Regions from separate parts of the Streptococcus sp. V913 genome, predicted to be linked through region 2. Evidence: predicted binding sites of a transcription regulator. Region 2 holds the regulator's gene; the other holds the start of a gene.
The links. Region 2 encodes Rex, which represses fermentation and respiration genes when NADH is low (regulators of the CRP and FNR family bind a similar motif). Its sites were predicted from a motif close to TTGTGAANTANTTCACAA; they were not measured.
Positions count from the first base shown of each region.

Region 1: a site for Rex is predicted at 10,074-10,091, ahead of adhE (bifunctional acetaldehyde-CoA/alcohol dehydrogenase). Genes of this name have one in related genera too.

Region 1 covers NZ_JBTHHX010000006.1:3,829-19,191, reverse strand. Annotated here, with positions in the region: gene comGF (competence type IV pilus minor pilin ComGF) at 1-124, shown strand, start outside; gene comGG (competence type IV pilus minor pilin ComGG) at 102-515, shown strand; gene ACXYSL_RS09020 (class I SAM-dependent methyltransferase) at 548-1,138, shown strand; gene ACXYSL_RS09015 (class I SAM-dependent methyltransferase) at 1,197-2,150, shown strand; gene ACXYSL_RS09010 (acetate kinase) at 2,201-3,391, shown strand; gene rnpA (ribonuclease P protein component) at 3,542-3,913, shown strand; gene ACXYSL_RS09000 (membrane protein insertase YidC) at 3,888-4,715, shown strand; gene jag (RNA-binding cell elongation regulator Jag/EloR) at 4,730-5,716, shown strand; gene ACXYSL_RS08990 (HI_0552 family protein) at 5,772-6,395, shown strand; gene tkt (transketolase) at 6,513-8,489, shown strand; gene yajC (preprotein translocase subunit YajC) at 8,618-8,938, shown strand; gene ACXYSL_RS08975 (low molecular weight protein-tyrosine-phosphatase) at 8,986-9,429, shown strand; gene ACXYSL_RS08970 (hypothetical protein) at 9,416-9,829, shown strand; gene adhE (bifunctional acetaldehyde-CoA/alcohol dehydrogenase) at 10,125-12,776, shown strand; gene gap (type I glyceraldehyde-3-phosphate dehydrogenase) at 13,093-14,100, shown strand; gene ACXYSL_RS08955 (RluA family pseudouridine synthase) at 14,171-15,046, opposite strand; gene pbp2a (penicillin-binding protein PBP2A) at 15,133-15,363, shown strand, end outside.
Region 2 covers NZ_JBTHHX010000001.1:146,234-161,596, reverse strand. Annotated here, with positions in the region: gene ACXYSL_RS00790 (formate--tetrahydrofolate ligase) at 1-366, shown strand, start outside; gene ACXYSL_RS00785 (N-acetyltransferase family protein) at 438-950, shown strand; gene pcrA (DNA helicase PcrA) at 1,039-3,330, shown strand; gene radC (RadC family protein) at 3,373-4,053, shown strand; gene ACXYSL_RS00770 (gamma-glutamyl-gamma-aminobutyrate hydrolase family protein) at 4,050-4,739, opposite strand; gene ACXYSL_RS00765 (redox-sensing transcriptional repressor Rex) at 4,755-5,396, opposite strand; gene ACXYSL_RS00760 (DUF4649 family protein) at 5,490-5,693, opposite strand; gene ACXYSL_RS00755 (DUF1831 domain-containing protein) at 5,700-6,047, opposite strand; gene ACXYSL_RS00750 (cysteine desulfurase family protein) at 6,052-7,167, opposite strand; gene ACXYSL_RS00745 (ribose-phosphate diphosphokinase) at 7,177-8,136, opposite strand; gene ACXYSL_RS00740 (CYTH domain-containing protein) at 8,248-8,817, opposite strand; gene ACXYSL_RS00735 (GTP pyrophosphokinase) at 8,947-9,618, shown strand; gene ACXYSL_RS00730 (NAD kinase) at 9,602-10,420, shown strand; gene ACXYSL_RS00725 (RluA family pseudouridine synthase) at 10,417-11,307, shown strand; gene pta (phosphate acetyltransferase) at 11,326-12,300, shown strand; gene mutY (A/G-specific adenine glycosylase) at 12,383-13,549, shown strand; gene yycF (response regulator YycF) at 13,619-14,326, shown strand; gene vicK (cell wall metabolism sensor histidine kinase VicK) at 14,319-15,363, shown strand, end outside.

The DNA.
Region 1 (15,363 bases), on a different contig from region 2:
TATGGTTTATGGGCTTAAATCAGCTCAAATTACAGAAGAAAATCAATTGGTTCGCTTTCGTTTCCAATTTCAAAAGGGCTTAGAAAGGGAGTTCATCTATCGTGTGGAAAAAGCAAAAAGTTAAGGCAGGCGTTCTTTTATATGCAGTCACCATGGCAGCTATTTTTAGTCTTTTGTTGCAGTTTTATTTGAATCGGCAAGTAGCCCATCACAAAGGCTTTGCCCTAAACAAAGAGAAGTTGGTCGCTTTCGCCATGGCTAAACGAAGCAAAGATAAGGCTGAGCAAGAAAGTGGGGAACGAGTCTTTAACTTAGGAAAAGTTACTTATCAAAATACCAAAACAGGTTTTGCAACAAGTGTTCGAATGAATAAGAGCAACTATGAATTTCTCTTTCCTTCGATGAAAATCCAAGAAAAGAAAACAGCTAAAAAGGAAGAGGTAGCGACTGATTCAAGCAATCAAGCAGGGAAGAAAAAATCAGAAGAAAAGCCTGAAAAGAAAGCCAATTCCTAGGCAATTTAACTACTTTGTGCTAAACTAAAAGCATGAAACACGATTTTAATCACAAAGCAGAAACCTTTGATTCGCCTAAAAATATCTTTCTTGCAAACTTGGTTTGTCAAGCAGTTGAAAAAAAGATTGATTTTCTATCAGACAAGGAAATATTGGACTTTGGTGGTGGGACGGGTCTATTAGCTTTGCCCATGGCCAAGCAGGCCAAGTCTGTTACCCTTGTGGACATCTCGGAGAAAATGCTGGAGCAAGCCCGTTTGAAAGCAGAGCAACAAGACATCAAGAATATCCAGTTTTTGGAACAGGATTTACTGGTGAATCCTTTGGAGCAGCAATTTGACCTGATTGTTGTCAGTCGAGTTCTTCATCATATGCCTGATCTAGATGCGACTCTTGCCATGTTTCACTATCACCTTAGGGAGAATGGACAGGTACTCATTGCTGATTTTGTCAAGACAGATACCAACCATCATGGCTTTGAATTGCCTGAACTGAAAACCAAACTCGACCAGTTTGGTTTTTCGAGCATTGACAGTCAGATCCTCTATAGTGCTGAAGGTCTTTTCCTAGGAAATTACGCAGAGCTCTTTTTAACTGTAGCCCAAAAATCACTCGCTGACTAAAGCAGTGATTTTTTCTCTTCAGATGGAAAAAATAGGGGAATTTTGATAAGATAGGAATATGGATTTTGAAAAAATAGAACAAGCTTATACGTATTTACTAGAGAATGTCCAAATCATCCAAAGTGATTTGGCGACCAACTTTTATGACGCCTTGGTAGAGCAAAACAGCATTTATCTGGATGGCGAAACTGAGCTAGAGAAGGTCAAGGAAAACAATCAAGCCCTTAGGCGCTTAGCACTTCGCAAGGAAGAGTGGCTCAAGACCTACCAGTTTCTTTTGATGAAGGCAGGACAAACGGAGCCTTTGCAGGCCAATCACCAGTTTACACCGGATGCCATTGCCCTCCTCTTGGTACTTGTTGTGGAAGAATTGTTTGAACAAGAGGAAATTAGTATCCTCGAAATCGGTTCTGGAATGGGAATTCTGGGGACTACTTTCTTGACTTCTCTCTCTAAAAAAGTAGATTACTTGGGAATCGAAGTGGATGACTTGCTGATTGATTTGGCAGCCAGTATGTCAGATGTGATTGGTTTACAGGCTGGTTTTGTTCAAGGAGATGCCGTTCGTCCGCAAATGCTTAAAGAAAGCGACGTGGTCATCAGCGATTTGCCTGTTGGCTATTACCCAGACGATGCTATCGCTTCGCGCTATCAAGTGGCTTCTAGTCAAGAGCATACCTATGCCCACCATTTGCTAATGGAACAAGGCCTCAAGTACCTTAAGTCAGATGGTTATGCTATTTTTCTAGCTCCGAGTGATTTATTGACCAGTCCTCAAAGTGACTTATTAAAAGGGTGGCTCAAAGACGAAGTGAGTCTGGCTGCTATCATCGCTCTGCCAGAGGATATTTTCTCAACTGCAAGCCAAGCTAAAAGTATTTTTGTCTTACAGAAGAAAAGAGACAAGGAAATAGAACCCTTTGTTTACCCTCTTACTAGCTTGCAAGATCCGTCAGTTTTGTTTACCTTTAAAGAAAATTTTCAAAATTGGAGCAAAGGTACTGAAATATAAAAGAGATTTTGTTATAATAGATGAAAACGCTTAAAAAGAGGTATCATCTTATGACAAAAACAATTGCAATCAATGCTGGAAGTTCGAGTTTGAAATGGCAACTATACCAAATGCCTGAAGAGAAAGTTTTGGCTAAGGGCTTGATTGAACGTATCGGCTTGAAGGATTCGATCTCAACTGTAAAATTTGACGACCGTTCTGAAAAACAAATTCTTGATATTGAAGATCACACACAAGCCGTTAAAATTTTATTGGATGATTTGATTCGTTTCGATATCATCAAATCTTATGATGAGATTACAGGTGTTGGGCACCGTGTTGTTGCAGGTGGAGAATATTTCAAAGAGTCAACAGTCGTTGAGGGAGATGTTTTAGAAAAAGTTGAAGAGTTGAGTTTGTTGGCTCCTCTCCACAATCCAGCTAATGCAGCAGGTGTTCGTGCCTTCAAGGAATTGCTTCCAGATATTACCAGTGTTGTAGTATTTGATACCTCATTCCACACAACCATGCCAGAGAAGGCTTACCGCTATCCTCTACCAATTAAGTATTACACTGAGAACAAGGTTCGCAAATACGGAGCCCACGGGACAAGTCATCAGTTTGTAGCTGGAGAGGCGGCAAAACTTTTGGGACGCCCTCTAGAAGACTTGAAATTGATTACCTGCCACATCGGTAATGGTGTTTCGATTACGGCAGTTAAGGGCGGTCGTTCGGTTGATACTTCTATGGGCTTCACACCACTTGGCGGAGTGATGATGGGAACTCGTACAGGAGATATTGACCCAGCTATCATTCCTTATCTAATGCAATATACAGAAGACTTCAATACGCCAGAAGATATCAGTCGCATTCTCAATCGTGAATCAGGACTCATGGGCGTTTCAGGCAAGTCAAGTGATATGCGTGATATCGAAGCAGCTGTAGCAGAAGGTAACCACGATGCGAAATTAGCTTATGAAATCTATGTTGACCGTATCCAAAAACACATCGGTCAATACCTTGCAGTCCTAAATGGAGCAGATGCAATCATCTTCACAGCAGGTGTCGGTGAAAATGCAGCAAATTTCCGTCATGATGTGATTTCAGGGATCTCTTGGTTTGGCTGTGATGTTGACCCAGAAAAAAACGTCTTTGGCGTGACAGGAGACATCTCAACAGAGGCAGCGAAGATCCGTGTCTTGGTTATCCCAACTGATGAAGAATTAGTGATTGCGCGTGATGTGGAACGCTTGAAAAATTAAGTAAAATACACGTAAAATTTGATTGTGAAAAGAAGTTGGGAAAGAGATTTTCCAGCTTTTTTTATGTAGAAAATGTCTAAAACCTTGCTGTTATTGGCTTTTTGGAAAAATATGGTATAATAGTAGTAATTTAATAGATGGAGTTGAGTTTTGAAGAAAAACTTTCGTGTAAAAAGAGAGAAAGATTTTAAGGCGATTTTCAAGGACGGAACGAGTTTTGCCAATCGAAAATTTGTTGTCTACCAATTGGAAAACCAGCAAAACCATTTTCGAGTAGGGCTGTCCGTCAGCAAAAAGCTGGGGAATGCAGTTACCAGAAATCAAATTAAGAGACGAATCCGACACATTCTACAAAGTGTAAAAGGGAGTTTGGTAGAGCATGTCGATTTTATCGTGATTGCCCGAAAAGGGGTAGAAACCTTGGAATATGCAGAGATGGAGAAAAATCTACTCCACGTATTAAAGTTATCAAAGATTTATCAGGAAGGAAATGGGAGTGAAAAAGAAACTACAGTTGACTAGTTTGTTGGGCTTGTCCTTGTTTATCATGACGGCCTGTGCAACAAATAGTACAGCTAGCGATATAACAGCGGATTCGACAGATTTTTGGAGTAAATTCGTCTATTTTTTTGCTGAAACTATTCGATTTTTGTCCTTTGACATTAGTATCGGAGTGGGGATTATCCTCTTCACAATCTTGATTCGGACGATTTTATTGCCGGTCTTTCAGACACAGATGGTTGCCTCTAGAAAAATGCAAGAGGCACAACCACGCATCAAGGCTTTGCGAGAACAATATCCGGGTCGTGATATGGAAAGTAGAACCAAGCTAGACCAGGAGATGCGCAAGGTTTATAAAGAGTTAGGGATCAAGCATTCATCCTCTCTCTGGCCAATTTTAATACAAATGCCGGTTCTCTTGGCGCTCTTTCAAGCCTTGAGTCGAGTAGACTTTTTGAAAACAGGTCACTTTTTATGGATTAATTTGGGAGGAGTAGATACAAGTTTTGTCCTTCCGATTTTGGCAGCAGTCTTTACCTTCTTGAGTAGCTGGTTATCGAATAAAGCTTTATCTGAAAAAAGTGGAGCTACGACAGGGATGATGTATGGTATGCCGGTACTGATTTTTATCTTTGCCATCTCTGCGCCTAGTGGAGTTGCCTTGTACTGGGCTGTATCCAATGCTTACCAAGTTCTGCAAACCTATTTCTTGAACAATCCTTTCAAGATTATTGCTGAAAGAGAAGCAGTGGCACAAGCAGAAAAAGATTTAGAAGGTAAGAAGAGAAAAGCCTTGAAAAAAGCACAGAAAAAGAAAAAATAAGGAGGAATCTGGTAATGGTATTATTTACAGGTTCAACGGTTGAAGAAGCAATCCAAAAAGGGTTGAAAGAATTAGACATTCCAAGAATGAAGGCCCACATCAAGGTTGTTTCAAAAGAGAAAAAAGGGTTCTTAGGCTTGTTTGGTAAGAAGCCAGCCCAAGTTGATATCGAAGCGATTAGTGAAACGACAGTGATCAAAGCCAATCAGCAAGCTATTAAAGGGGTTCCAAAAGAAGTCAATGAAAAGAATGAACCAGTGAAGACCGTCAGCGAAGCAACTGTTGATTTGGGGCATGTAGTGGAAGCCATCAAGAAGATTGAAGAAGAGGGTCAAGGTGTCTCTGAAGAGGTCAAGGCTGAAATCCTGAAAAATGAAAAGCATGCCAGCACGATTTTGGAAGAAACAGGTCATATTTCAATTTTAAATGAACTTCAAGCAGAAGATGTTATTGAGGAAGTGGAATCTGCTCCGGAAAAAGAAACTGAAACGCAGGAAGCAGCAAGCCAATCGTTGGAAGACTTGGGCTTAAAAGTAGAGCCAAGTTATGATATCGAACAAGTGGCAACTGAAGTAGCTAGCTACGTTCAAACCATTGTAGACGATATGGATGTTGAAGGGACGATTTCAAGCGACTACAATCGCCGCACCATCAATCTTCAAATTGACACCAATGAACCAGGCCGGATTATCGGCTATCACGGAAAAGTCTTGAAAGCTCTCCAACTATTGGCGCAAAATTACCTTTACAATCGCTATTCGAGAACGTTCTACATCACAATCAATGTCAATGATTACGTTGAACACCGTGCAGAAGTCTTGCAAACCTACGCTCAAAAATTGGCGACTCGCGTTTTAGAAGAAGGACGTAGCCAACAAACAGATCCAATGTCAAATAGCGAACGCAAGATTATCCATCGCATTATTTCACGCATGGATGGCGTGACGAGTTACTCTGAAGGTGACGAGCCAAATCGCTATGTTGTCGTAGATGCAGAATAAGCAAAGCAAAATCAGGTTCATCCTGATTTTTTGCTAGGAAAGGAAAGATTCAGATATGCTGAAAGCAGTTAGAGAATACCTATCATTTGCAGGAGTCCAGTACCGTAATCCTGATAAAGCTGGCGATGAAAGAGAAAAGATGTTGGACTTGCGGCAAAAAGGCCAAGAGGCTCGGAAGTCTTTTACAGAACTGGCCAAAACCTTTCAAGCTAGTCATCCAGAATGGCAATTGCAACAGACTAGTCAGTGGATGAACCAAGCGCAACGCTTGCGGCCACATTTCTGGGCCTATCTTCAGAGAGACGGACAAGTGACAGAACCTATGATGGCTCTTCGTTTGTATGGAACACCTGCTGACTTTGGGATTTCTTTGGAAGTCAGTTTCATCGAGCGCAAGAAAGACGAACAGACCTTAGACAAGCAAGCCAAGGTCTTAGAACTTCCAGTGGTAGAAGGAATTTATTATCTAGTCTATTCAAATGGGGAAAGTCATAAGGTGGAGGCTACTGAGGAGAATCGTCGTACTTTACGCGAGAAGGTGAGAAGTCAGGAAGTCCGTAAAGTGTTGGTTAAGTCAGATGTTTCCCTCATTGCAAATCAGTCAGTAGAAGCGATATTGGAGAAGCTAGAAGACGCTTATACGCGCTTGCTTCCGTACTATGAAGTGACGAGGGAATAGAAAATCAAATGTGTTAGATGAACGCAAATTGTTTTATTGCTATTCTATGCATTTTTTCATATAATAGTAAAATAGGATGTGTGATTTATTAATCACCTCAAAGAGAAAGGAAATTCTATGTCAAATCTATCTGTTAATGCAATTCGTTTTCTAGGTATTGACGCCATCAACAAAGCAAACTCAGGTCACCCAGGGGTGGTTATGGGGGCTGCTCCTATGGCATATAGCCTCTTTACAAAGCAACTTCGTATCAATCCAGCTCAACCAAACTGGATCAACCGCGATCGCTTTATTCTTTCAGCAGGACACGGCTCAATGCTTCTTTATGCCCTTCTTCACCTCTCTGGTTTTGAAGATGTTAGCATGGATGAAGTCAAGAACTTCCGCCAATGGGGTTCTAAAACACCAGGTCACCCAGAATTTGGACATACTGCAGGGGTTGACGCTACAACTGGTCCTCTAGGACAAGGGATTTCGACTGCCACAGGTTTTGCCCAAGCAGAACGTTTCCTAGCAGCAAAATACAATCGTGAAGGCTACCATCTCTTTGACCACTATACTTACGTTATCTGTGGAGACGGAGATTTGATGGAAGGTGTCTCAAGTGAGGCGGCTTCATACGCAGGCTTGCAAAAACTTGACAAGTTGGTGGTTCTTTATGATTCAAATGACATCAACTTGGATGGTGAGACAAAGGATTCTTTCACTGAAAGTGTTCGTGATCGCTACAATGCCTACGGCTGGCATACAGCCTTGGTTGAAGATGGAACAGACTTGGAAGCAATCCATGCTGCTATCGAAACAGCTAAAGCTTCAGGCAAGCCATCTTTGATTGAAGTGAAGACTGTGATTGGATACGGTTCTCCAAACAAACAAGGAACTAATGCGGTACACGGTGCTCCTCTTGGAGCAGATGAAACTGCGGCTACTCGCCAAGCCCTCGGTTGGGACTATGAACCATTTGAAATCCCATCTGAAGTATATGCTGATTTCAAGGAAAATGTTGCAGACCGTGGCGCATCAGCTTATCAAGCTTGGACTAAATTAGTTGCTGACTATAAAGAGGCTCATCCAGAACTGGCTGCAGAAGTAGAGGCCATCATCGACGGACGTGACCCAGTTGAGGTGACTCCAGCAGACTTCCCAGCCATAGAAAATGGATTTTCTCAAGCAACTCGCAACTCAAGTCAAGATGCTTTGAACGTTGTAGCTGCCAAGTTGCCAACCTTCCTAGGTGGATCAGCTGACCTCGCTCACTCAAACATGACTTACATCAAAACGGATGGACTTCAAGATGATGCTAATCGCTTGAACCGCAACATTCAGTTTGGTGTTCGTGAATTTGCAATGGGAACGATCTTGAACGGGATGGCCCTTCACGGTGGACTTCGTGTGTACGGAGGTACTTTCTTCGTCTTCTCTGACTATGTGAAAGCGGCTGTCCGCTTGTCAGCCTTGCAAGGACTTCCTGTGACTTATGTCTTTACCCACGATTCAATCGCAGTTGGTGAAGATGGTCCAACTCACGAACCAGTTGAACACCTAGCAGGTCTTCGTGCTATGCCAAATCTGAATGTTTTCCGCCCAGCAGATGCTCGTGAAACTCAAGCAGCTTGGTACCTTGCCGTGACAAGCGAAAAAACACCAACTGCCCTTGTCTTGACACGTCAAAACTTGACTGTAGAAGAGGGAACAGACTTTGATAAAGTTGCGAAAGGTGCCTATGTTGTCTATGAAAATGCAGCAGACTTTGATACGATCTTGATTGCAACAGGTTCAGAGGTGAATTTGGCGGTCGCAGCTGCCAAAGAATTGGCTAGCCAAGGGGCAAAAGTCCGTGTAGTTAGCATGCCATCAACAGATGTCTTTGACGCACAAGATGCAGCATACAAGGAAGAAATCCTTCCAAATGCAGTTCGCCGTCGTGTTGCAGTCGAAATGGGTGCAACTCAAAACTGGTACAAATATGTTGGTCTTGATGGTGCCGTTCTCGGTATTGATACCTTTGGAGCATCTGCCCCAGCACCAAAAGTATTGGCGGAGTATGGATTTACAGTTGAAAATCTAGTCAAAGTCGTTCAAAACTTGAAATAATCACAAAAATCAGAGTGAAAACTCTGATTTTTTATAACCATAAAAACAAGGTACAACCTTGTAAAAGTAGCTGAAATTTGATATAGTAGTCCTATGTAAAATACAAAGGAGAAAATACTATGGAAAATATTAGTCCAAATTTAACATTTTTGATCATGCTTGTAGGTATGTTTGCCTTGATGTTCTTTATGCAACGTTCTCAAAAGAAACAAGCACAAAAGCGTATGGAAAGCTTGAACAAGCTTCAAAAAGGCTATGAAGTCATTACAATTGGTGGGCTTTACGGAACAGTGGATGAAGTAGATACTGAGAAAGGTACAATCGTACTGGATGTAGATGGGGTCTATTTGACCTTTGAATTGGCTGCAATTAAGACCGTTTTGCCACTCAAAGAAGCTGTGACACCAGAAGGAACAGTTGTTGACGAAGGCGGAGCAATCGAAGAATAAAACGGGATCTGTCACTCCCGTTTTTCTATGAGATGAGAGGAAAAGGGATGAAAAAAATAGTATTTGTTTGCCTAGGAAATATCTGTCGTAGCCCCATGGCAGAGTTTGTGATGAAGTCCATGACGAGCGATTACCACGTCGAGAGTCGGGCAACGTCATCATGGGAACATGGCAATCCGATTCATAAGGGAACGCAAGGAATTTTCCAGCAATATCAGATCCCGTATGACAAAGACAAAACATCGCTTCAGATCGGCAGAGAAGACTTTGAATCGTTTGATTACATTATCGGTATGGATGCTTCAAACGTTTCAGATCTGCGTCAAATGTGCCCTCAAGAACTACAGTACAAGATCTACTCTTTTGCATCTGAAAGTGTCCCAGATCCTTGGTATACAGGAGATTTTGAGGAAACCTATACTCGTATCACAAGTGGATGTCAACACTGGCTAGATCGATTAGAAAATGAGAGTGACAATGGAAAAGCTTAAAGAAATCTTTGAAAAATATCGAGTATATCTAACTCGCCCGCGTATAGAGATTGCAACAGTTCTTCTAATCGCTATCTGTGCCGTGTCAGTTTTTCTACTAAACACACCCAAAAAGGGTGTCCTGACACTTGATAATGGTGCGCTTGTTTATGATGGCACCTTGGTACGAGGGAAAATGAATGGTCAAGGAACCCTGACCTTTGAAAATGGAGACCAATATACAGGTGCTTTCAATAATGGAGCCTTTAATGGAAAAGGGACTTTCCAATCAAAAGATGGCTGGAAATACGAAGGTGATTTTGTAAATGGTCAGGCTGAAGGTCAAGGGACGTTGACTACAGAGCAAGAAGTCGTTTATGAAGGAACCTTTAAACAAGGCGTTTTTCAGCAAAAACAGTAGTCTCCAAGTTAGGAGACTATTTTTTAAAACCATCAAGAAAGCGCTTTCTTTGTTTGGACTCGATAACTATCTATCAACTAGAAAAACTTTGTGAAATAAAAAAATTTTCTCCATAATTTCACAATCATCCGGCCAAAACTCTATTGCATAGCTATATTGAGAAAAAAATCACAATATCAGAAAATTTCTTTGTGAAATGCTTATGAAACTGTTTACAAAGCATAAAAAAAGAGTTATAATAAACTTGTGAAAAAATTAACAAAGGATAACATCCTTAAAGGCTATGGAGGATAATATGGCTGATAAAAAAACAGTAACACCAGAGGAAAAACAACTTGCTGCTGAAAAGCATGTCGACGGTCTCGTGAAAAATGCCTTGGTTGCGCTTGATGAAATGCGTAAGTTGAACCAAGAGCAAGTTGACTACATCGTAGCAAAAGCGTCTGTTGCAGCACTTGATGCGCACGGTATCCTTGCACAACACGCAGTTGAAGAAACTGGTCGTGGTGTATTTGAAGATAAGGCGACAAAAAATCTATTTGCCTGTGAACACGTAGTGAACAATATGCGTGGAGTTAAAACAGCTGGAGTTATCGAAGATGATCCAATTACAGGTTTGACGAAGATTGCGGAGCCAGTCGGAGTTATTTGTGGTATCACTCCAACAACAAACCCAACTTCAACAGCGATTTTCAAATCATTGATTGCTTTGAAGACACGTAACCCAATCGTTTTCGCCTTCCACCCATCAGCTCAAGAATCTTCTGCTCATGCTGCACAAATCGTTCGTGATGCAGCCATCGCAGCCGGTGCACCTGAAAACTGTGTTCAATGGATTACAGAGCCATCTATGGAAGCAACTGGGGCACTTATGAACCACGAAGGTGTTGCGACTATCCTCGCAACTGGTGGGAATGCTATGGTTAAAGCTGCATACTCATGTGGAAAACCAGCTCTTGGGGTAGGTGCCGGAAACGTTCCTGCCTATGTAGAAAAATCTGCTGACCTTCGTCAAGCTGCTCATGACATCGTTATGTCTAAATCATTTGATAATGGGATGGTCTGTGCATCAGAACAAGCGGTTATCATTGATAAAGAAGTGTATGACGAATTTGTAGAAGAATTCAAATCATACCATACTTACTTTGTAAACAAGAAAGAAAAAGCGCTTTTGGAAGAATTCTGTTTTGGTGCAAAAGCTAACAGCAAGAACTGCGCAGGTGCTAAACTAAACGCAAACATCGTTGGTAAACCAGCATCATGGATTGCTGAACAAGCAGGATTTAGTGTTCCAGAAGGAACAAACATCTTGGCTGCAGAATGTGCAGAAGTAGGACCAAAAGAACCATTGACTCGTGAAAAATTGTCACCAGTTATCGCTGTCCTAAAAGCTGAAGATACAGAAGACGGTTTTAAAAAAGCTCGTCAAATGGTTGAGTTTAACGGACTTGGTCACTCAGCAGCCATCCATACAAAAGACGAAGCTCTTGCTAAACGCTTTGGTACAGAAATCAAAGCAATGCGTATTATCTGGAACTCTCCATCTACTTTCGGTGGTATCGGTGACGTATACAATGCCTTCATTCCATCATTGACACTTGGATGTGGTTCATATGGACGCAACTCAGTCGGTGATAACGTAAGTGCGATCAACCTTCTAAACATCAAGAAAGTAGGAAAACGTAGAAATAATATGCAATGGTTTAAAGTTCCTTCAAAAATCTACTTCGAACGTAACTCAATCCAATACCTTCAAACTTGCGAAGGTATCGAACGTGTCATGATTGTTACCGATAAATCAATTGAAAAACTCGGTTTTGTACAACGTGTGATTGACCAATTGAATCTTCGTAAAAACAAAGTCACGATTCAAGTCTTCTCAGATGTTGAACCAGATCCAGATATCACAACAGTTCGTCGTGGTGTTGAAGTAATGCGTTCGTTTGAACCAGACACTATCATTGCCCTTGGTGGTGGTTCACCAATGGATGCAGCTAAAGGTATGTGGATGTTCTATGAACAGCCAGACGTTGACTTCGGTGACCTCGTTCAAAAATTCATGGATATCCGCAAACGTGCCTTCAAATTCCCATCACTTGGTAAGAAAGCACAATATATCGGTATTCCAACAACATCTGGTACAGGTTCAGAAGTAACACCGTTTGCAGTTATCTCTGACAAGGCAAACAACCGGAAATACCCAATCACTGACTACGCTTTGACACCAACCATTGCAATTGTTGACCCTGCTTTAGTAGAATCTGTTCCAGCATTTATTGCTGCTGACACAGGTATGGATGTCTTGACACACGCAACTGAAGCTTATACTTCTAACTTTGCCAATGACTATACAGATGGTATTGCTCTTCAAACCATCAAGTTAGTCTTCAAATACTTGGAAAAATCTGTAAAAACAGTTGACCCAGAAGCCCGTGAAAAGATGCATAATGCCTCTACAATGGCTGGTATGGCCTTTGCAAATGCCTTCCTTGGAATGAGTCACTCAATGGCGCATAAGATTGGTGCTGTTCACCACACCATTCACGGACGTACAAATGCTATTTTACTTCCTTATGTTATCCGTTATAATGGAACTCGTCCATCTAAAACTACAACATGGCCTAAGTACAATTACTGGAAAGCTGATGAAAAATTCCAAGATATCGCTCGTATGCTAGGTCTTCCTTGCTCAACACCAGAAGAAGCGGTTGAAGCTTATGCCAAAGCAGTTTACGATCTTGGTGAAGCAGTTGGAATCACAATGAACTTCAAAGGCTTTGGTATCGATGAAAAAACTTGGAAAGACAGCTTGCATGAGATTGCCTTACTTGCTTACGAAGATCAATGTTCACCTGCTAACCCACGCTTGCCAATGGTAGCTGACATGGAAGAAATCATGGCAGATGCTTACTATGGCTATGCAGAACGACCAGGACGTCGTAAATAATCGTTTATCAGCCTAGAGGCAGGAGAAATCCTGTCTCTTTTTTGTGAACTCAGATAGACCTGGAATTAAGGTTGAGTGTGGAACTGGAGATAATATACGAACATTATAAAAGATTGTAGGGATATATTTAAAAATTAAAGAATAAGTGAATGAAAAAGAGTGGAAAAGTAGAAAAGCAAGAGAGAAAATCAACGCCCGTACTTGCAATTCAACTCAAATAGTTATATAATAGGTTTGTTGAAAGGTGATTTGTAGTGATTCAAGTTACTCTTTTCACAATAAAATTTTCATGATTTTCATAAGGAGGAAATCACTAATGGTAGTTAAAGTTGGTATTAACGGTTTCGGACGTATCGGTCGTCTTGCTTTCCGCCGTATCCAAAATGTAGAAGGTGTTGAAGTTACTCGTATCAACGACCTTACAGATCCAGTGATGCTTGCACACTTGTTGAAATACGACACAACTCAAGGTCGTTTCGACGGTACTGTAGAAGTTAAAGAAGGTGGATTCGAAGTTAACGGTAAATTCGTTAAAGTTTCTGCTGAACGTGATCCAGAGCAAATCGACTGGGCTAACGATGGTGTAGAAATCGTTCTTGAAGCAACTGGTTTCTTTGCTACTAAAGCAGCGGCTGAAAAACACCTTAAAGGTGGTGCTAAGAAAGTTGTTATCACTGCTCCTGGTGGAAGCGATGTTAAAACAATCGTATTCAACACTAACCACGATACACTTGATGGTACTGAAACAGTTATCTCAGGTGCTTCATGTACTACAAACTGTTTGGCTCCAATGGCTAAAGCTCTTCATGACAACTTCGGTATCGTTGAAGGTTTGATGACTACTATCCACGCTTACACTGGTGACCAAATGATTCTTGACGGACCACACCGTAAAGGTGACCTTCGCCGTGCTCGTGCTGCTGCAGTTAACATCGTTCCTAACTCAACTGGTGCTGCTAAAGCAATCGGTTTGGTTATTCCTGAATTGAACGGTAAATTGGATGGAGCTGCTCAACGTGTTCCTGTTCCAGCTGGTTCAGTAACTGAATTGGTAGCAGTTCTTGACAAGAACGTTACTGTTGATGAAGTAAATGCAGCTATGAAAGCAGCTTCTAACGAATCATATGGATACACTGAAGATCCAATCGTATCTTCTGATATCCTAGGTATGTCATTCGGTTCATTGTTTGACGCAACTCAAACTAAAGTTCTTGACGTTGACGGTAAACAATTGGTTAAAGTTGTTTCATGGTATGACAACGAAATGTCTTACACTTCACAACTTGTTCGTACTCTTGAATACTTTGCAAAAATCGCTAAATAATTCTTGAGTCGATAAAAAAGCAAGGCTTTCTGGCCTTGCTTTTTTGTATATATAAGAATAAATGATAGTGTCATCCATTCTTTTTTAATTCTTTTTCAAAAGTATCCGATAGAACAGTGAAACTCAATTTTTCTAAGGTGAGTGGATGGGTAAAAGAAAGGCGAAAGGCATGAAGCATAAGCCGGCTCGTTTTTGATCTAGAGTTATAGAGAGGATCGCCCAGGATAGGATGCTTGTGATGAGAGAGGTGAACACGGATTTGATGCGTTCGACCGGTCTTTAGTTTGCAACGAACTAGAGAAGTCTTATTTGGAAATTGCTTTAATCGACTGATATGTGTTTCAGCATATTGTCCATTTTTTGCATCAACTATTCTTTTTCTACGATCGTGTCGATCACGACCAATTTTATCTCGAAAGACAAGTTCTTTACTCCCTACTTGCCCCTCTACGAGTGCCCAGTACTCGCGAGCAATGTCCTTTTTCTCCAACAAACGATTGAGGATGGGTAAGATAAAAGGATTTTTAGCAAAAAGCACTAGCCCGCTTGTTTCCATATCCAGGCGATGAACGACATAGCAGGTTTGGCCAACGTAGGCAGAGACATGGTTGAGAAGGGCAATTTCACCAGGTTGATTTCCGTGAGTTTTCATTCCCTCTGGCTTGTTGACGATAATGAGATGTTGGTCTTGATAAACCTCTTGAACGAGGTTTGGATTGCCCCAAAGGATTTCTTTTGGGGGATAATCTTCCTCGTCAAAAGTCAACTGGCAAATGTCCCCTGGCTTCACCATCTCGTTCCAGTGAACTTCTTCGTGATTAATTAAGATGTTCTTCTTGGTTCTCAAAAAATGACGGATTTTTCTAGGAATGAGTAGTTGTTCCTCTAGAAATTGTTTGACCGTCATTTGAGGCAGGGATTCGGGTAATGTAAATGTGAATTGCATACAGATATTGTAACAAAAAAAGCCCTATTTGGATAGGGAGTAGCTAAATTCTTGAGTTCCCATGGTGAAGATGATAAAATAAACGCATGAAATTAGATAAATTATTTGAGAAGTTTCTTTCTCTCTTTAAAAAAGAAACGAATGAATCGGCGGGATCTGATTCGACTAGCATGCGTCGTTCTCGGAGCGATAGAAAAAAATTGTCCCAAGTTGGCCCAATTCGGAAATTTTGGCGTCGTTATCATCTGACGAAGATTGTCATCATTTTAGGGTTAAGCGCTGGCTTGCTTGTGGGAACCTACCTATTTGCGATAGCC
Region 2 (15,363 bases):
CGTCTTTACGACAACGACCTTTCTGTTCAAGAAAAGATTGAAAAGATTGTCACTGAAATCTACCGTGGTAGCAAAGTGAACTTTGAGAAGAAAGCTCAAACGCAAATCGCTCAAATCGTTCAAAACGGATGGGATAAATTGCCAATCTGTATGGCTAAAACTCAGTACAGTTTTTCTGACAATCCAAATGCACTTGGAGCTCCAGAAAACTTTGAAATTACCATTCGTGAGTTAGTACCAAAATTGGGTGCAGGCTTTATCGTTGCCTTAACAGGTGATGTCATGACCATGCCAGGACTTCCAAAACGTCCAGCCGCTCTCAATATGGATGTTGAAAGTGACGGAACCGTTCTAGGATTGTTCTAATAGTTTAATTGAATTCAAATGAGTTTGGAAAAGCTATCCAAGCTCATTTTCGATTTTAGAGAGAGGAATATATGCCAAAGATTCGAACAGTAAGGGAGTCTGATATTCCAGACCTGCTTGATATTTATGCTCCTTATGTCCTTAATACAGCCATTACATTTGAATATGAGGTGCCAAGTGTTGAAGAATTTCAAAGAAGAATCCAAAAGACCTTGCTTAAATATCCTTATCTAGTGCTGGAGGAAGAAGGCAAAATTTTGGGATATGCCTATGCTTCCACCTATTATGATAGGAGAGCTTATGATTGGTCAGTTGAAGTGTCAATTTACTTGCATCAAGAAGCCGAAGGTCGAGGGTTAGGGAGTCTACTCTATGACTGTCTGGAGGAAGAACTAGTGTCTAGGGGTTACTTACGCTTCTTAGCTTGTATCGCTTTGCCAAATGATAGGAGCATTTTTCTTAACCGAAAGAGGGGCTATGAACAAGTGGCTCATTTCCCTAAGATAGGCTATAAGTTTGGAAAATGGCATGATATCGTTTGGATGCAAAAGTCATTGACTCCTCCTGATGATATGAGAGAATAGAATTCAACTCACAACCAATCTAGGTAAAGATATTTTCCCTGTTTTCTGATATAATAGAAACATTGACTTCAAGAGTAAGGAAGAGAAAATGAACGCATTATTGAATGGAATGAATGACAGTCAGGCTGAGGCGGTAAAAACGACAGAAGGTCCATTATTGATCATGGCGGGGGCTGGTTCTGGGAAGACCCGGGTTTTGACCCACCGTATCGCTTATTTGATTGATGAAAAGCTGGTCAATCCTTGGAATATCTTGGCCATTACCTTTACCAATAAGGCTGCGCGTGAGATGAAGGAGCGTGCATATAGCCTCAATCCAGCAACTCAAGACTGTCTGATTGCGACCTTCCACTCTATGTGTGTTCGTATTCTGCGTCGCGATGCGGATCATATCGGATACAATCGTAATTTCACCATTGTAGACCCTGGTGAACAACGTACCCTTATGAAACGAATCCTAAAGCAATTAAACTTGGATCCGAAGAAATGGAATGAACGGACAATCTTGGGAAGTATTTCCAATGCTAAGAATGACCTGATTGATGATGTGGCTTATGCTGCCCAAGCTGGAGATATGTACACGCAAATCGTGGCTCAGTGTTACACAGCCTATCAAAAAGAACTTCGTCAGTCTGAGTCTGTTGACTTTGATGATTTGATTATGTTGACCCTGCGTCTCTTTGATCAAAATCCTGATGTCTTGACCTACTACCAGCAGAAGTTCCAATACATCCACGTGGATGAATACCAAGATACCAACCATGCCCAGTACCAACTGGTCAAACTCTTAGCTTCACGCTTTAAAAACATCTGCGTGGTCGGTGATGCGGACCAGTCTATCTACGGTTGGCGTGGGGCTGATATGCAGAATATCTTGGATTTCGAGAAAGATTATCCTAACGCCAAGGTCGTTTTGTTAGAGGAGAATTATCGTTCAACTAAAACCATTCTTCAAGCAGCAAACGACGTCATCAAAAACAATAAAAACCGCCGTCCTAAGAATCTCTGGACCCAGAATGCTGATGGGGAGCAGATTATTTACTATCGTGCCAATGACGAACAAGATGAGGCTGTTTTTGTAGCCAAAACCATCGATGAACTCGGTCGCAGTCAAAACTTCCTGCACAAGGATTTTGCAGTTCTTTATCGTACTAATGCGCAGTCTCGTACTATTGAGGAGGCCTTGCTCAAGTCAAACATCCCTTATACTATGGTTGGTGGGACCAAGTTCTACAGCCGTAAGGAAATCCGTGATATTATCGCCTACCTCAACCTCATTGCTAATTTGAGTGACAATATCAGTTTTGAGCGCATTATCAACGAGCCGAAACGTGGAATCGGACCAGGAACTGTTGAAAAAATTCGTGATTTTGCGAATATGCAAGACATATCTATGCTAGATGCTTCAGCTAATATCATGTTATCAGGTGTCAAAGGCAAGGCAGCCCAGTCTATCTGGGAGTTCGCCAATATGATTTTGGATTTGCGGGAGCAACTGGACCAATTAACCATCACCGAGCTGGTTGAGGCTGTTCTAGAAAAAACAGGTTATGTAGATATTCTCAATGCTCAAGCGACCTTAGAGAGCAAGGCTCGAGTTGAAAACATCGAGGAATTTCTTTCTGTTACCAAGAACTTTGATGACAATCCTGATAGTCGGGAAGAAGAAACAGGTTTGGATAAACTCAGTCGTTTCTTGAATGACTTGGCTTTGATTGCAGATACGGATACAGGCAGTCAGGAGACATCAGAAGTGACCTTGATGACCTTGCACGCAGCTAAGGGACTTGAGTTTCCGGTTGTCTTTATCATCGGGATGGAGGAAAATGTCTTTCCCCTTAGCCGTGCAGCTGAAGATCCAGATGAGCTAGAAGAGGAACGCCGTTTGGCCTATGTCGGTATCACACGAGCAGAAAAGATCCTCTATCTGACCAATGCCAACTCTCGCCTGCTTTTCGGTCGTACCAATTATAACCGTCCAACACGTTTCATCAATGAAATCAGTTCAGACTTGCTTGAGTATCAAGGCTTGGCTCGTCCGGCAAATACTAGTTTCAAGGCATCTTATAGCAGTGGTGGCGTGGCCTTCGGTCAAGGTATGAGCCTAGCCCAGGCCCTTCAAGAACGAAAACGCAATGCTGCACCAAGCTCTATCCAGTCAAGTGGTCTTCCATTTGGACAGTTTGCAGGAGGAAATAAAAAAGATTCAAGCGATACAAACTGGTCTATTGGAGATATAGCATTTCACAAGAAATGGGGAGAGGGAACAGTCCTTGAAGTGTCGGGTAGTGGCGCTACTCAGGAACTGAAAATTAATTTCCCAGAAGTGGGTCTGAAAAAACTTCTAGCCAGCGTAGCCCCAATTGAGAAAAAAATCTAATTTTTCATCCTTCTCACGAATAATAAAGTGAGGAGGATTTTTATGTACAGTATTTCATTCCAAGAAGATTCACTCTTGCCTAGAGAAAGACTAGTTAAAGAAGGAGTAGAGGCTCTGAGCAATCAAGAATTACTAGCTATTCTGCTCAGAACTGGAACTCGTCAGGCAAATGTCTTTGAAATTGCCCAAAAAGTCTTGAATAGTCTTAACAGTCTAACTGATTTGAAAAAAATGACCCTGCAGGAATTGCAGAGTTTGTCTGGTATTGGACGGATTAAGGCCATTGAATTACAAGCGGTGATTGAACTGGGACATCGCATTCACAAACATGAAACCCTTGAGATGGAAAGTATTCTCAGCAGTCAAAAGCTAGCCAAGAAAATGCAACAGGAACTTGGCGACAAAAAACAAGAGCACCTAGTGGCGCTCTATCTCAATACTCAAAATCAAATCATCCATCAGCAAACTATTTTTATCGGATCTGCGACACGCAGCATCGCTGAACCACGGGAAATTCTTCACTATGCCCTCAAGCATATGGCTACCTCCGTGATTCTCGTTCACAATCATCCATCTGGTGCCGTATCTCCTAGTCGAAATGACGACCATGTCACTAAGCTAGTCAAGGAAGCTTGCGAACTGATGGGAATTGTTTTCTTGGACCATTTGATTGTTTCTCACTCTGATTACTTTAGTTACCGTGAAAAGACGGATTTGATTTAGAGTTCGTTAACAACATAGTCAAACAATGTTTTATCTTTGGGGCGATTTTCAAATAGAAATTCTGGATGCCATTGGACACCAAGGTAAGGAAAGCCGTCCGTAGTTGTCACAGCCTCAATGATTCCATCTTTAGGATCATGTGCTACAACCTTAAGATTAGGAGCTAGATCTTTAATACTCTGGTGGTGGAAGGAGTTGATATGAGAGATTTCTCCATAGATTTCTCGGAGAATGGTATCAGGTTCCGTTACGAGGCGTTGAGTCGTGTATTCGGCTGAACAGTCCTGCCAATGATCCTCGATATCTTGGTGAAGCGTACCTCCCATAGCGACATTGAAAAGCTGAGTACCACGGCAAACAGAGAAAATTGGTTTCTTCTGTTTAATCGCTTCTATGATAAGGGCTAATTCAAATTGGTCTCTTTGAAGATGGTAGTCATCGCTGTCAATGGTTTTAGGCTCACCATAGTATTTTGGATCAACATTTTGCCCACCCGTTAGGATGAGCTTATCAATGATACTGATGTAATGGGTAGCCATTTCTTGATCACCAATCGGTAGGATGATTGGAATTCCGCCAGCGTCCTTGATTCCTTCAACAAAGCCCTTTGCTGCATAGCTCATCATGATGTCATCATCTGGATGAGCTTTTTCATTTCCTGTAATCCCAATAACTGGTTTTTTCATAAATGCTTTCGCTTTCTAATCCTCTTTACGCATAAAATAGAGGAGGGTTTGGAGTTCGCTTGTCAAATCGACATACTGAACGACCACATCTTTTGGAAGGTGGAGGTGAACAGGGGAAAAACTGAGAATACCTTTTATACCTGCATCGACCAAAAGATTAGCAACTTCTTGTGATTTAACACTTGGAACAGTTAGGATAGCAGTTTTAACATCTGCTTCTTTGATTTTTTCTTTAATTTGAGAGATACCATAGATTGGAATTCCATCAGGTGTCTGGGTCCCGACTTCTGGATGGTTATCTAGGTCAAATGCCATGATGATTTTCATCTTGTTACGCTCATGGAAGCGATAGTGGAGAAGGGCATGCCCCATATTTCCAATCCCAACCAGCATAACATTCGTAATTGAGTTATCATTTAGGAGATCAGCAAAAAAAGTCATCAGTTTTTTAACATCATAACCAAAACCACGACGACCTAGTTCGCCAAAATAGGAAAAATCACGACGAACAGTCGCAGAATCGATACCGATAGCCTCTGCAATTTGCTTAGAGTTGGCACGTTCGATTTTTTCTGCATGAAATCTCTTGAAAATTCGATAGTAGAGAGAGAGTCTTTTTGCTGTTGCTTTTGGAATAGCAGACTGTTTATCTTTCACAAAACCACAACCTTTCTATTCTTCTATTTTATAGAAACATTGTGAAAAAATCAACAAAAACAAGAAAAAACTAAGAAAATCTTAGTTTTAGTCTTAAAAATTAGCTTGTGATAGAAAACGGTAGAGATCTCCGACCAATCCTTGATAGATAACTTTATCATCAAAGGTTAATGAGGTAACTAGGAATGTATCTGGAAGAGTTACACAACCTGATAGAGATAACATAAGCTCTTCGTAATCCTTATATTCAAGTGTACGTTCTACGTGATAGTTATCTTGATAGGTAAGTCGATACATAGCCATTTATCTTTCTTCTTTTGTGAAGATTCCGCGTTCTACAAGGCTGTCCATGAGGAAGTAGAATTTCTCCTGATGAATGTGGTGGTCTTCTGATTTAAAGATATTCACCAAGCGAAGGCCAGATTTGTCAGTGATGTTGAGTTTAGCACCTGTAAGGTCTTTGTTGATGATGATCTTTAGCTTGAATCCTTCACCGCTGTTAGGTACTTTCTCAAGCAGACGAGTTAGTTCGAAGTTTCCAACTTTTGTTTCAAAGAAAGTATTATCTTTCAGTGTGAACTTTTTGACAGTAGGGTTAAGTGTGTAGTTGTAGCGGCAGTTTTGTAGTTTAATGGTTTTTTCGAATGCCATTAGATTAATCTCCAATAATATTTTTTAAGGTTTGTGCGAGTTGTTTCAGTTCTTCCTCGGTATTAAGAGGAGAGAGACTGATACGGACAGATTCTTTCAATCGATGTGAATCTGGTCCATAAAATGCTTCAAGCACATGACTGGTTTGCACAATACCAGCAGTACAAGCTGAACCGGTAGAAATTGAAATTCCTTCAAGATCTAACCGTAGTAAGAGCAAATCATTTTTTTGACCAGGAAAGCCAATATTGACAACATAAGGAAGCTGGTGTTGGCTTTCGTTGAGATAGTATTCTAGATCTGCAATTTCTTCTAAAAAAGCAGATTTGAGTGCGCTTAGTTTTTGGTAATGCTCAGCTTGGTCATTTAAATCCTCTTTGAGAGCAGCGACCATGCCTACAATGGCAGCGAGGTTTTCTGTTCCAGCACGTTTCTTTTGTTCTTGGTCCCCACCATGAAGGTAGGAATCAAAGTCCGCGGAAGAAGCATAAAGAAAGCCAACTCCTTTTGGTCCATGGAATTTGTGGGCAGAAGCGCTGAGGAAATCAATTCCTAACTTCTCTGGATGGATAGGAATTTTCCCGATAGCTTGAACAGCATCTACATGATAAGCAGCAGGATGCTCTTTTAAAACACGTCCTATCTCAGCGATAGGTAAGAGGCTACCGGTTTCATTATTAGCGTACATGGTGGAAACGAGAATGGTATCGTCACGTAAGGCTTCTTGAATTTGCTGGGCAGTAATTTCTTGATTTACTGGTTGGATGATGGTCGCTTCAAAACCAAAATGTTGAACCAGATAATCGATAGTTTCAAGCACAGAATGGTGTTCAATAGCTGTCGTGATGATATGTTTTCCACGATTTTGATGACGGAGACAATAGCCAATAATGGCTGTATTGTTACTTTCTGTACCGCCAGACGTAAAAAAGATATGTTGAGGTTTGGTTCCTAGTAAGTGAGCTAAGTCTTGACGAGCCTCTCGCAAGAGTTTGCCAGCCTGCCGACCATGGCCATGAATACTAGAAGGATTACCATGAGTTTCTTGCATGACCTTGGTCATTTCAGAAATAGCTACTGCTGACATAGGAGTCGTAGCAGCATTGTCCAAATAAATCAAAGAATCACCTTATTTCTTTTTGTTGTAAGCAAAGAGTGGGCTGACTGGTTTTCTTTCGTGAATGCGGACGATAGCATCACCAATTAATTCGCTAGCAGTAATGTAACATACATTTTCTGGAGTTCTTTCTTTGGTTGCTACAGAGTCCGTTACAAGGATTTCTTTAATGTTAGTTGCGTCTAGAAGGTCTGCTGCACCTTCAACAAATAAACCGTGACTAGATACCGCATAGATTTCAGTTGCCCCTTCGCGTTCAACGATTTTTGCTGCTTCAGAGAAAGTACGACCAGTATTTAGGATGTCGTCAATCAAGATAGCTTTCTTGCCTTCAACATCCCCAATGATATAGCCTTCGTTACGATCAGAATCGTCTTGGGCGTAGTCAATGATAGCGATAGGGGCATCAAGGTATTCAGCCAAACTACGAGCACGTTTAACACCAGAGTTCTTTGGACTAACAACAACAACATCGGATCCAAGAAGTCCTTTATCACAGTAGTGCTTAGCAAATAGAGGAACAGTATAAAGATTGTCTACAGGAATGTCAAAGAAACCTTGAACCTGAACAGCGTGGAGGTCAAGCGTTAGAACACGGCTTACACCGGCCTTGACAAGCATATTGGCAACCAATTTTGCAGTGAGGGGCTCGCGAGAAGAAGCGATTCGATCCTGACGCGCATAACCAAAGTAAGGAAGGACAACGTTGATACTATGAGCACTTGCACGAACACAAGCATCAACCATGATTAATAATTCCATCAAGTGGTTGCTAACGGGGTAGCTGGTTGACTGGATGATGTAAACATCGTAACCACGGACACTTTCTTCGATGTTGACCTGGATTTCACCATCAGAAAATTGACGAGAGGATAATTTTCCGAGAGGTACACCAACTGTATCCGCAATCTTTTGAGCGATTTCTGGGTTAGAGTTTAGGGTGAAAAGTTTCATGTTGTTTCTATCTGACATTATAGACCGTCCTCTGTAAACTTTGTGAATCTTCTTTGAGAAAGTTCTGTTTTTCAAAGCAAGATTCTTTTATTTTTATCTTTTCTATTCTACCAAAAAAAGGAGATTATTTCAGCATTTTTTCATGCTTTTAATAAAACGAATTAATTTTGAAGGAGCTTTTTGGTAAGTGATACCATTTTCTGAAAGAAATTGCTGAAAATTTCGTTTTCCTTCCTCGTGATCAGTGACTTCAAGCTCGAGTTCATAGTCCGTTTGGTCAAAGTAGTGACTTTCATCTAACGCCATTAAGCCAATTTCTGTTTTCGTTTCATAACGAAGAGTCGAAAGGCAGCCTAAAACAAGCCAGTCATGACTTTCAATACCAATCTTAGCGAGCTTTTCTAGAACGAGCCCTTGAGGTAGTTTTTGTTTTTCTAGGTACGATTCAGCTTCTGGAAGAGTTAGTTTCTGGTTGTATTCCATATTTCCTACAGTTTGAGGCACTTTCAAGGTCAATTCCGCCCAATCTGCAAAAGTGCGAATGCGCATGGCAACCTTCTTTTCACGCAATTGAAAATCAGGTGTGTCAATGTAGTAGTTTTTTTGATGAACAGGTGCTATATGGGCAAATTGTTTTTTTAAATGATCGTAATCCTCTTTTTTCAGTAGTGTTTTCAGTTCAATTTCTAAATGTTTCATTTTTCTAACCTTTTCTTTATCTTTGAAAGCGGATTTATGGTATAATGTACAATGTATTTATTGTATAAGATTGTAGTGAAAAAATCAAAGATTTTCGATAGAGCAATCAAACATTACAAGGGAGAAAGTATGACCATAGAATGGGAAGAATTTTTAGATCCTTACATTCAGGCTGTAGGTGAGTTGAAGATTAAACTTCGTGGGATTCGCAAACAGTATCGTAAGCAAAACAAGCATTCTCCGATTGAGTTTGTAACGGGTCGTGTCAAACCGATTGAAAGTATTAAAGAAAAGATGGCTCGTCGAGGTATTACTTATGCAACTCTGGAAAATGACTTGCAAGATATCGCAGGGCTACGTGTTATGGTTCAGTTTGTTGATGACGTGGAAGAAGTTGTTGCAATACTACGTAAACGTCAGGATATGAGAGTCGTTCAGGAACGGGATTATATCACCCATCGTAAGGCTTCAGGTTATCGTTCTTATCACGTTGTTGTCGAATATACCGTTGACACGATAAATGGGGCTAAGACCATCCTCGCCGAGATTCAAATACGGACTTTGGCTATGAACTTTTGGGCTACTATTGAGCATTCGCTCAATTATAAGTACCAGGGAGATTTTCCAGAGGATATAAAAGAAAGACTGGAAATCACTGCCAAAATTGCTTATCAACTGGATGAAGAAATGGGTAAGATTCGAGATGACATCCAGGAAGCGCAGGCTCTCTTTGATCCATTGAGCAGAAAATTAAATGACGGTGTAGGAAATAGTGACGATACAGATGAAGAATACAGGTAAACGAGTTGACCTCATAGCAAATAGAAAGCCGCAGAGTCAGAAGGTTTTGCATGAACTGAGGGAAAAACTAAAGAAACAACATTTTATACTGAACGATACCAATCCCGACATCGTCATTTCGATTGGTGGAGATGGGATGCTTTTGTCTGCTTTTCACAAGTATGAGAATCAGTTAGACAAGGTTCGATTTGTAGGTGTTCATACAGGGCATTTGGGATTTTACACAGATTATCGTGATTTTGAGTTGGATCAGTTGGTGACTAATCTTCTGCTAGACACTGGTGCCAAAGTTTCCTATCCAGTTTTGAATGTCAAGGTAACGCTTGAAAATGGAGAAGTGAAAATCTTCCGCGCTTTAAATGAAGCGAGCATCCGTCGATCAGATCGCACCATGGTTGCGGATATCATCATTAACCATGTTCCGTTCGAGAGATTTCGTGGAGATGGAGTGACTGTTTCAACGCCGACGGGAAGTACTGCCTACAACAAGTCCTTGGGTGGAGCTGTCTTGCATCCTACCATTGAAGCCTTGCAGTTGACGGAGATAGCGAGTCTTAACAACCGAGTCTATCGCACTCTGGGATCATCAATCATTATTCCCAAAAAAGATAAGATTGGACTCTTACCGACTCGTAATGACTATCACACGATATCAGTCGATAACAGCGTCTATTCTTTCCGTAACATCGAACGGATTGAGTACCAAATTGATCATCATAAGATTCATTTCGTAGCGACGCCAAGTCACACTAGTTTCTGGAATCGCGTCAAAGATGCCTTCATCGGCGAGGTGGACGAATGAGGTTTGAATTTATCGCAGATGAACATGTCAAAGTCAAAACCTTTCTTAAGAAACACGAGATTTCTAAAGGACTTTTGGCTAAGATAAAGTTTCGAGGTGGGGCTATCCTAGTCAATGATCAACCTCAGAATGCGACTTATCTCTTAGATATTGGTGACAGGGTTACCATTGACATTCCAGCAGAGGAAGGCTTTGAAACCCTTGAAGCAATCAACCGTCCCCTAGATATCTTGTATGAGGATGACCACTTTCTGGTTTTGAATAAACCTTATGGAGTAGCTTCCATTCCTAGTGTCAATCATTCCAATACCATTGCCAATTTTATCAAGGGCTACTATGTCAAGAGGGAATATGAAAACCAGCAGGTTCACATCGTGACTAGGCTTGATAGAGATACATCTGGTTTGATGCTCTTTGCCAAGCACGGCTATGCTCATGCACGTTTAGACAAGCAACTGCAACGAAAGTCAATCGAAAAACGATATTTTGCCTTGGTTAAGGGCGATGGGTTTTTGGAACCAGAAGGGGAGATTATCGCCCCGATTGCGCGTGATGTGGACTCCATTATCACGAGACGGGTCGCCAAAGATGGGAAATACGCCCATACATCTTACAAAGTTGTAGCGTCTTATGGAGATATTCACTTGATCGATATTCGATTGCATACTGGGCGAACCCATCAGATTCGAGTTCATTTTTCACATATTGGTTTTCCTTTACTTGGAGATGACCTCTATGGTGGAAGTTTAGAGCATGGTATAGAGCGTCAAGCGCTACATTGCCATTTCTTATCTTTTTATCATCCTTTTCTTGAAGAACAGTTGGAAATATCATCTCCACTGCCAGATGATTTTAAGAATTTAATAACTAAGTTATCAATTAATTAATATTAAAGGAGAAAACTCATGGAAGTTTTTGAAAGTCTAAAAACCAACCTAGTTGGTAAAAATGTACGCATCGTTCTCCCTGAAGGGAAAGAACCTCGTATCCTCCAAGCTACAAAACGTTTGGTGAAAGAAACAGATGTTATCCCAGTATTGCTTGGTAAACCTGAAAAAATCAAAATCTACCTTGAAATCGAAGGGATCACTGAAGGTTACGAAGTCATTGACCCTGACCACTACGCTAAATTTGACGAAATGGTCGCTGCGCTCGTTGAACGTCGTAACGGTAAGATATCAGAAGAAGAAGCTGGTAGACTCTTGCGTGAAGACGTTAACTACTTTGGTGTAATGCTAGTATATATGGGCTTGGTTGACGGTATGGTTTCAGGTGCACTTCACTCAACTGCTGCAACAGTTCGTCCAGCCCTTCAAATCATTAAAACTCGTCCTAATGTTACTCGTACTTCAGGTGCCTTCTTGATGACTCGTGGTTCAGAACGTTATCTTTTCGGAGACTGTGCGATCAACATTAATCCTGATGCAGATGCCTTAGCTGAAATTGCTATTAATTCAGCAATCACTGCAAAAATGTTTGGTATTGAACCCAAAATTGCTATGTTGAGCTATTCAAGTAAAGGTTCTGGTTTTGGTGAGAACGTTGATAAGGTAGTAGCAGCTACACAACGTGCGCACGAACTACGTCCAGACCTTGAAATCGATGGGGAATTGCAATTTGACGCTGCCTTCCACCCTGAAACGGCAGCTTTGAAAGCTCCAGGAAGTAAAGTAGCTGGACAAGCAACTGTATTCATCTTCCCAAGTATAGAAGCTGGAAATATCGGTTACAAGATTGCAGAACGTCTCGGTGGTTTCTCGGCTGTAGGTCCTGTTTTACAAGGTTTGAATAAGCCAGTTAATGACCTTTCACGTGGATGCAGCTCAGATGACGTATACAATCTTACACTAATTACTGCAGCTCAAGCAGTTCATCAATAATATATAATCCTCTTTCCCTTGGGAAGAGGATTTTTAGCGCTAAGACAAAGACAGTTAGGAGCTTCTATGTTATACTAGATATATGTTAGATTTGAAAGAATACGGTGTTGATATGTGGTCAGAGGAGAAGATTTTCTCTTTCCGCGAGAAACTCCTCAACTGGTACGATGAAAACAAACGGGATTTACCATGGCGTAGAAGTAAAAATCCTTATTATATCTGGGTTTCTGAAATTATGCTTCAGCAAACTAGAGTAGACACGGTCATTCCCTACTATGAACGATTCTTGGACTGGTTTCCAACTGTTGAAAGTCTGGCGAATGCCCCTGAAGAGCGTCTGCTGAAGGCTTGGGAGGGTTTGGGCTATTATTCTCGAGTACGCAATATGCAGACTGCGGCTCAGCAGATTATGGCTGACTTTGGTGGTCAATTCCCAAACACCCATGAAGGAATTTCTGGCCTGAAAGGGATTGGCCCATACACTGCGGGAGCAATTTCCAGTATCGCTTTTAACTTGCCTGAGCCAGCGGTTGATGGCAATGTCATGCGAGTTTTAGCGCGCTTATTTGAGGTTAATTATGATATCGGAGTTCCCAGCAATCGAAAGATTTTCCAAGCCATGATGGAAATCTTGATTGACCCGAGACGACCAGGAGACTTTAACCAAGCTCTGATGGATTTAGGGTCCGACATAGAGGTCCCAGTTAATCCTAGACCAGAAGAAAGCCCTGTTAAGGATTTTAGCGCAGCGTATCAAAATGGGACCATGGATGTATATCCGATTAAAGAACCCAAGAAAAAGCCTCTCCCAATCTATCTCAAGGCTTTGGTTGTGCGCAATGACCGTGGTCAATATCTTCTTGAGAAAAATGAAAGTGAGAAACTGCTAGCCGGTTTTTGGCATTTCCCGCTGATTGAAGTTGAGGATTTCTACAGCGATGATAATCAACTAGATCTCTTTTCACAAGTCAAAGAGGAAAGCAGAGCTTTTGGACCAAGCCCTCAAGAAAACTTTGAGCAGGATTATGATTTAGAAGTGAATTGGTCCCAGCAAGTATTTGACCAGGTCAAGCATGTATTTAGTCATCGGAAATGGCATATTCAAATCCTAGCAGGTCAAGTGACAGATTCGAAACAGTTTTCTGACAGAGAAGTTCGTTGGGTTTCTCCTCAGGAGTTTTCTGATTATCCACTTGCTAAACCTCAACAAAAAATTTGGCAGGCTTATGAAAACAACTCCCGAAGATGAAAGCTTACAGTAGCCATTTGTGCCTTCTTTGTATTTTTTTGTTATAATAGATAGAGAAAAGGTGATAAAATGAAAAAAATATTAATTGTAGATGATGAGAAACCAATCTCGGATATTATTAAGTTTAATATGACCAAGGAAGGTTACGAAGTTGTAACCGCATTTAATGGTCGTGAAGCAATTGAGCTATTTGAAGCAGAGCAACCAGATATTATTATTCTAGACTTGATGCTTCCGGAAATTGATGGTTTAGAAGTAGCCAAAGCCATTCGTAAGACCAGTAGTGTTCCTATCATTATGCTCTCAGCTAAGGATAGTGAGTTTGACAAAGTTATTGGTTTGGAGTTAGGTGCAGATGATTATGTCACAAAGCCCTTCTCAAACCGTGAGTTGCAAGCCCGTGTGAAAGCTTTACTTCGTCGTACAGATCTTGCTTCAGTAGATAGCCAAGAGTCTGATGAGAAGAAGACGCAGCCTTTACAAATTGGTGATTTGGAAATCGTTCCAGATGCTTACGTGGCTAAGAAATATGGTGAGGAATTAGATTTGACCCACCGTGAGTTTGAACTCTTATATCACTTGGCATCTCATATTGGTCAAGTGATTACGCGTGAACACTTGCTTGAGACTGTATGGGGTTATGACTATTTTGGTGATGTTCGTACAGTGGACGTGACTATCCGACGTTTGCGTGAAAAAATTGAAGACACACCAAGCCGTCCAGAATATATCCTCACACGTCGTGGTGTTGGCTACTATATGAAAAATAATGATTGAAGATATTAGACAAACTATTCTGACCAGTGATTTTATCTTTATCCTGATTTTACTTGGCTTTATCCTGGTGGTGACCTTGCTCTTACTGGAAAATCGTCGGGATAATATCCGTCTGAAGGAGATAAATCAAAAGGTTAAGGACTTGATTGCAGGTGATTATTCTCAAGTTTTGGACTTGCAAGGAAGTACAGAAATCACCAATATCACCAATAATCTAAACGATTTGTCAGAAGTTATTCGTTTGACCCAAGAAAATCTGGAACAAGAGAGTAAACGATTGAACAGTATTCTTTCTTATATGACTGATGGCGTCCTTGCGACTAATCGCCGTGGCCAGATTACCATGATCAACGATATGGCAAAGAAACAGCTCGGTGTGCAGAAAGAAGATGTTCTTAATAAAAGCATCCTCGAATTGCTTAAGATAGAAGATGAGTATGAGCTGCGTGACCTGATTACACAGATTCCAGAGTTGACGATTGACTCCCAGGATGTAAATGGGGAATACCTGAGCCTTCGTGTACGTTTTGCTCTGGTTCGTCGTGAGTCAGGTTTCATCTCTGGTTTGGTTGCCGTTTTACATGATACGACCGAGCAGGAGAAGGAAGAGCGTGAGCGAAGACTCTTTGTTTCGAATGTCAGTCATGAGTTGCGTACTCCTTTGACCAGTGTTAAATCTTATCTCGAAGCCTTGGATGAGGGAGCTCTGTATGATCCTGTCGCCCCTGATTTTATTAAGGTCTCACTCGATGAAACCAACCGTATGATGCGTATGGTGACAGATCTCTTGCATCTATCTCGTATTGACAATGCGACTACTAAACTGGATATAGAGTTGATTAACTTTACAGCCTTTATCACCTTCATCCTCAACCGTTTTGATAAGATGAGAAATCAGGATGAAGAGAAAAAATATGAGCTAGTGAGAGATTATCCAATAACTTCAGTTTGGATTGAGATTGATACGGATAAGATGACCCAGGTGATTGATAATATTCTTAACAATGCCATCAAGTATTCACCAGATGGTGGGAAGA